Linked DNA regions of Acaryochloris sp. CCMEE 5410. Each later gene encodes a partner of the first gene's protein in a complex. Links are inferred from orthologs where the notes say so. Each region holds a gene or a part of one and is shown on either strand. Other genes may lie near its edges. The genes, in order: dnaB and dnaG.

Region 1 (3,228 bases):
CGGGCACCGACCCCTACTTTGTCAACAGTTTTGGATTCTAGCACATCTACATTGCACCTACGCAACCATTTTTAAAATCACCTGATTATCGAACCCTACCTATCAGGGGTTCTTAGGCACTCGAAAATTGACATTGCCAAAGCACCTCTAAGTTAGGTATGATCAAGTGCTTTCACTGAAATTTATGTATCGACGCACTTAGGGCTATGGGAAAACGCGTTCAGCTCGTTTTAAATGAAGATGTTAGAAAACTGGGTTATTCAGGAGACCTAGTTGAAGTTGCGCCTGGATATGCCCGCAACTATTTAATTCCGAAAGGAATCGCTTACCGAGCTACTCCTGGTGTGCTCAAGCAGATTGAGCATCGCAAAGCCGAAGAACTCAAGCGTCTAGAAGGCATTAAGGACGAGGCCGCAAAACAAAAGGTCGCCCTTCAAACTATTGGCACCTTCCGCATTGAACAAAAGGCCGGCGAAGAAGATATGCTGTTCGGTCGGGTAACCTCTCCTGACGTTGCCGAACTTATCGCCAATATCAGCGGTTTCGAAATCGACAAACGGGGCATTGATATCCCTGATATCCGCAAGCTGGGAACCTACTCCGTTGATATTAAGCTCCACCCAGAAGTCATTGCTACCGTCAAAGTGGAAGTTGTTCCTGAATAAATGCTAGGGTGCTGGCACCTCCCGAGTAAGATTATCCTCTAACTAAAGGGATTTACCTGTTGGCATACCTATGGTTTACGAGCTAGATTTCCAACCCGCTAGCGATCGCTTACCCCCTCAGAATGTTGAAGCCGAGGAATCCATTCTGGGGGGTATTCTGCTGGACCCAGAAGCAATTGGCCGAGTTGCAGATTTGCTTCGGCCTGAGACCTTTTATCTCAGCGCTCATCAAGAAATTTACCGCGCCGCACTGAATCTGCATGGTCAAGGCAGTCCCACTGACTTGATGTGTGTCACCGCTTGGCTACAGGATCATGAACTCCTCGATAAAGTCGGTGGGCAAGGTAAGCTAGCCCAGCTAGTGGACCGTACGGTCAGTGCTATTAATATCGATCAATATGCCGCTCTGATTAAAGACAAGTTTCTGCGGCGACAATTGATCAAAGGGGCGACGGAGGTCATGCAATTGGCCTACGACACCTCCAAGACCTTAGAAACGGTCCTGGACGAAGCAGAACAGCAAATTTTTAACGTCACGCAAGATCGGGTGCGGCAAGGCCTAGTCGCCACAGAAGATATTTTGGCGAGTACCTTCGCTGATTTAGAACAGCGATCTTTAGGGCAGGTTTTACCCGGTTTATCCTGCAACTTCTACGATTTGGATGCCATGACCCAGGGCTTCCAGCGGTCGGATTTAATTATTGTGGCCGGTCGTCCTGCCATGGGTAAGACAGCGTTAGCCCTACAAATTGCCCGACAAATTTGTGAAATTCATAATCTGGGCGTTGCCATCTTCAGTTTAGAGATGTCCAAAGAGCAGCTCGTCCAGCGGATGCTAGCCGGAGAAGCGGGCATCGACAGTAATTACCTGCGGGCCGGACGCATCAATCAGACCCAGTGGGAACCCCTAAGCCGAGCGATTGGTAAACTCTCTCAGCTCTCAATTTATATTGACGATGCCCCGAACCCCAGCATTACCGAACTGCGGTCGAATGCGCGGCGGCTGCAGTCAGAACATCCTGAAGGCTTAGGTATGATTCTTTTAGATTATCTCCAGCTGATGGGTGGAGGTGATGCCTCAGATGGCCGGGTGCAAGAAATTTCTAAGATTACTCGGGCACTGAAAGGACTGGCTCGGGAACTAAATGTGCCCGTGGTTGCTCTCTCTCAGTTGAGCCGGGGTGTGGAGTCTCGGACTAATAAGCGACCGTTAATGTCGGATCTGCGGGAATCAGGTTCTATTGAGCAGGATGCGGATTTGATTATGCTGCTCTATCGGGATGACTACTATGATCCTGATAGCCCTGAGCGAGGTATCTGCGAACTGAATATTGCCAAGCACCGGAATGGCCCGGTAGGGACAGTCAAACTGTTGTTTGAGCCGAAACTGACCCGCTTCTTCAATTTGGCTAAACCCGAAGGTATGGGTTAATGCGGTAAAAAGCCCCCAGTAGTCGATAACTGAGGGCTTTTTGAATCTTTACTGGGTAGAGTTGGGACTACTCTTTAGAGCCGCCTAGTTGATTGCTAATCAAAGCATCGAGAGAATATTGACCGCCACCATTGACCAGGAAAAAGAGAAAGGAACAGGCATAGAGGGTGGCAGTTTCAAAGGATCCAATTTGGAGGCCATCAACTTTGATGTGAAAGTAAATCGCCATCACCATGGTGAAGACCAAAGACAAAGCTGCGGGGCGACTCAATAGACCTAAAATCAGCAGGATGGACCCGATAATTTCGGCATAGGCAGAACAGTAGGTGAGAAATACAGGGAAAGGCAGGCCCATGCCATTGGCAACCACGTTGGTGGCAAACCCCTCCACATCGCCTAGTTTATCCACACCATTGTGAATCATGAAAAAGCTGACGACGACCCGCAAAATCGTCAAGGCTACTTGGAACCAAACGGTTGTGTCCGAGGTGGACTGGAATAAAAGCGTGAGCCAACGATTAGAACTTGCTGTAGAGGTCATATCTATGGTGGATAGGTGAACTTATGTTAACAATATTACGTTGCGGTAAGGGTTTCTAGCCCTGTTCGATAATCCGTTGCACAATCTGCATGCCGGTAACCGCTTCCCAACCGAAGAGGCCCAAAATCAATACACTCAGCCATAAATGGACGTCACGAGCGGTTTGATTGCCTCGCTGCATCAGAGGCGTGAGACTTGCCAAGATGGCTACAAGCCCAGTCATTCCCAGCCCTGCCAATAGGTGGGCTCCTACAAACAGCTTGCCGTTATTGACATAGGTAACCCCCATTCCGCCAATGGAGCCGAGGACCATAATTGATAACAGGATTGCCCCAATTTGATGATGCTTGACATTGAAGCGCTGTTTAATCAGAGATTTGCGCAGATCTTTGTCGGGGGTGGTGCGGGTGGTGCGAACCTTCAGCCCTAAGGTCATGGCATAGATACAGATACCAAACAGTGTCCACATCAGGACTGGATGGATAAAGGTATAGATCCAGTACAAGAGTTTTGACAAAGTCATAGGGCAGGGGGCAGGCAGAATGCTTAAATAAACTTTATAAAAGTTAGCATGTTTTCTACGGTGTGTT
Region 2 (3,274 bases), 2.2 Mb from region 1 along the record:
TCTAGATAGAAAGGGTCAAAACAAACCAGAACATTGTGTAGGATAAATCAAGCTTCCTTTGGTTCCTGCTGTAGCAATATATAGGGATCCATACTTGCAATCCACTGATGAGTCGTGATGATTGCCGAGTGTCTTAAGAGGAGCAAGGTCAACCTCTGAGAGAAAATCTGGAGTGTCTATCAATCAATAGATCCTTGTGCTACTCACGAGGTTTCAGGATGTGAAAATTAACTGGCGAAATGAAAACAGTCTTGCTACGGGGATTTCTGGCCCTCTTCGACACCCATCTGCCAATAAACCTTTGCAATGATCCTCAGCTCATCGAAATTAAACTGCTAAAATCTAAACCGAAACGATCAAATAGGGAACCATAAAGTAGTATGCTTGCACTATTGAAATCTCTATCAGCCTGTCGTGTTGATCCCTGTTGATCCTGCGGTAGAGATATCGTCCCTATTGGTGTTCAGCTTTTAAAATCCTCACTGCCTTAGCCTCCCGCTTCTCCCACGGAATGGGTGTCAAATTGCCCTCTCAACCTGGATGACTACGCCCCGCCTCCACCCCGATACGATTGAGCAGGTTCGCCAAGCCACCGACATTGTCGATGTGGTTTCCGAGCATGTCAGCTTGCGTAAGCAGGGGCGGAATTTGGTGGGCTGCTGCCCGTTTCACGACGAGAAAACCCCCAGCTTTAGCGTCAGTCCTGAGAAGCAGTTCTATTACTGCTTTGGCTGTGGGGCAGGCGGTAATGCCATTAAGTTTTTAATGGAAATTGGCCAGCGGTCCTTTGCAGAAGTTGTTCTCGATTTGGCCCAGCGCAGCCAAGTCCCTATCCAGACCCTGGCCAAGGATGAAGAGAAAAAGCTAGCCCGCAAGCTGTCTCTGCGGGAGCAGCTCTATGAAATTTTGGCGATCGCAAGTCGGTATTACGAACATGCCCTCCGCCAGCCCCAGGGCCACAATGCCCTCCGCTATGCTCGTAACCAGCGGGGACTCAGTAATGAAACCATTCAAACCTTTCAGCTGGGCTATGCTCCGGGGGGCTGGAGTACCCTCCATGATGTGTTGGTGCAGGAGAAAGGGTTTACGCCTGACTTAGTCCAGCAGGCAGGATTGATTTTGCCCCGCAAGTCTGGAGATGGATTTTACGATCGGTTTCGCGATCGCTTAATGATACCGATCCATGATGCCCAGAGTCGGGTGGTGGGATTTGGCAGCCGTACTCTGACGGGAGAGGAACCCAAGTACCTCAACTCCCCAGAGACGGAACTGTTTAACAAGGGCAAGCTCTTATTCGGCCTAGATAAAGCCCGTCAAACCATCGTCAAGGCCGACCGGGCGGTGGTGGTTGAAGGTTATTTTGACGTGATTGCCCTCCATTCCGTGGGCATCACCAACGCCGTTGCCTCCATGGGCACGGCCCTGAGCTTGGACCAAATGCGGCAGCTGTTGCGCTATACCGAATCCAAACAGGTCATCCTTAATTTTGATGCGGATGCTGCTGGGGGTAAAGCCGCAGAGCGAGCGATTTCTGAAGTCGAAGACCAGGCCTATCGAGGGGAAGTTCAGCTCCGAGTTCTGAATCTGCCCAATGGCAAAGATGCCGATGAATATCTCCAGGACTATACGGCAGAAGACTATTTAGATTTGCTCGATGAGTCCCCCCTGTGGCTAGACTGGCAAATTCACCGGGCTTTGCAAGATCGGGATTTGCAGCAGGCTGAACAGTTCCAAGCAGCCACGGAAGCCATTGCGGCTATTTTAGGCAAGTTGCCCAACGCCACCCTGCGCACCCACTATACCCATCGCTGTGCGGGTCTCCTTAGCCAGGGGGATTCTCGCCTGGCCCTGCAGCTGGAAGAAGCCCTGCGTCAGCAAGTGCGCGGTCAGCGCTGGCATGGACGATCGCAAAAATGGCAGCGCCCGGCTGACTACACCCTCCGGGAAGCAGCGGAAGCCCAAATCCTTCGTATTTATCTGCATCGACCCCAGTTTCGGCAAGATATTCACAACGCCATGAAACAGCGGGATATAGAATTCAGTTTTTCCCACCATCGGTTTCTATGGCGGCAAATTTTAGCCATTGAAGATGATCAGGCCAAGTTAGAGCCCTTACATCCTGAACTGGACACCCCTGCCTTTGATCTAATCGCTGTGGTCCAGGATCTTTGTACCGAGTATTCGCAGGAAATGCAGCAGGTTTACCACCTGATTCAGCTGAACGAAAAAACAGAACTGGATATCCTCCGCCCCAACCTCTCCATTCGAGCAGCAGCAGCCAGTCTAGAGCGGATTGCATGTGAGAAGCGCTGTCGGCATCTGCTGCAAATGTGGGAATCGGCGATGAAATCCGCGAAAAAAGAACTGGGTCAGCGGCAAATCCTCAACACTTATCTGCAACAGATGTTGATGGATGAATCGGAGCAAGCCCAGAGTTTACTAGAGGAAGAATCCTATTGTCTGCAAGAGCTGGATGAAATTAAACGGCTCTATTACCAAGAAAAGCGCTACTTGCAACAGCTAGATCAGCAGCGCTGTGTTGATCTCAATGATTTCAGCGAATTGATGGAAAATCCCCAGCTCAATTTGAACTGAAGGGGGGAGATGTGAGGTCTGATGCAACTCTAAATCTTAGGGTTACACCTAAACCTGAAATGAATAACGACATCCCTGCCGATGACGAAATTCTGGGTCTAGGATTGAAAAGATTCCTATCTAGACTCTCCCTATGGCCACAAAAAAGCAATACAAAAATTTTGCCGAACTTTTAGCTGGATCTGATAAACCCGTCCTAGTCGATTTCTATGCAATTTGGTGTGGGCCTTGTCGGATGTTGGTCCCCATCCTGGAGCAGGTCAGCACCTTGTTGAAAGATAAGGTCCAAGTGGTCAAAATTGATACCGAGCGTTACCCAGAGCTGGCAACGGAATACCATATCCATGCCTTGCCGACCCTCGTGTTATTCAAGGATGGTCAACCCGTGGAACGGATTGAAGGGGTCTTACCGCCGGAAGATATTGTCAGTCGTGTACAGCCTTTACTCTAGTCATTTGCGGTGTTTAGAGATCCTTGAGGAGCGAGAAAAAGTCTGTCGCTACAGTCTGTTGTTCAAGTTCTTGGCTACCGAGAAGCTTGAGAACAATGTTGACTTGGGCCACCATATCCACCACCCGAGTCAGCATATTGTCTTCTCGAAAAGCTGGGAGTAAATCCGTGGCCCCTTGCTCTTTGGCCCATCGCAATTCAGAGGGCAGAACCTCAGTGCGTCCTCGAC

What was found.
Region 2: the proteins of dnaB (region 1) and dnaG are in contact, whole or in part, in a crystal structure (PDB 2R6A), measured with the Geobacillus stearothermophilus proteins. The link is inferred for Acaryochloris sp. CCMEE 5410 from one-to-one orthologs. Residues at the interface, in WP_033016901.1 of Geobacillus stearothermophilus: Ser13, Glu15, Ala16, Gln18, Glu91, Leu92, Asp94, Ala95, Val96, Pro97, Thr98, Ala99, Ala100, Asn101, Tyr104, Tyr105, Ile108; in WP_049624496.1 of Geobacillus stearothermophilus: Lys456, Leu457, Leu458, Pro459, Ala460, Asn463, Ala464, Leu467, Leu535, Leu536, Ile537, Ala538, Gln544, Glu545, Asp548, Tyr549, His552.

What each region holds. Positions count from the first base shown.
Region 1 is NZ_AFEJ02000001.1:950,185-953,412, reverse strand. The notes cover bases 13-2,916. They hold dnaB (replicative DNA helicase), read left to right. Parts: upstream 13-735; coding sequence 736-2,097; downstream 2,098-2,916. Other genes in these bases: ON05_RS04175 (DUF4079 domain-containing protein), read right to left, coding at 2,694-2,916; ON05_RS04180 (DoxX family protein), read right to left, coding at 2,165-2,638; rplI (50S ribosomal protein L9), read left to right, coding at 207-665. Outside these bases: more of ON05_RS04175, read right to left, coding at 2,917-3,161. UniProt on the Escherichia coli protein: The main replicative DNA helicase, it participates in initiation and elongation during chromosome replication. Travels ahead of the DNA replisome, separating dsDNA into templates for DNA synthesis.
Region 2 is NZ_AFEJ02000001.1:3,119,074-3,122,347, reverse strand. What follows is about bases 118-3,067. They hold dnaG (DNA primase), read left to right. Parts: upstream 118-540; coding sequence 541-2,595; downstream 2,596-3,067. Other genes in these bases: ON05_RS14220 (FHA domain-containing protein), read right to left, coding at 3,060-3,067; trxA (thioredoxin), read left to right, coding at 2,729-3,046. Also shown: more of ON05_RS14220, read right to left, coding at 3,068-3,274. UniProt on the Escherichia coli protein: RNA polymerase that catalyzes the synthesis of short RNA molecules used as primers for DNA polymerase during DNA replication.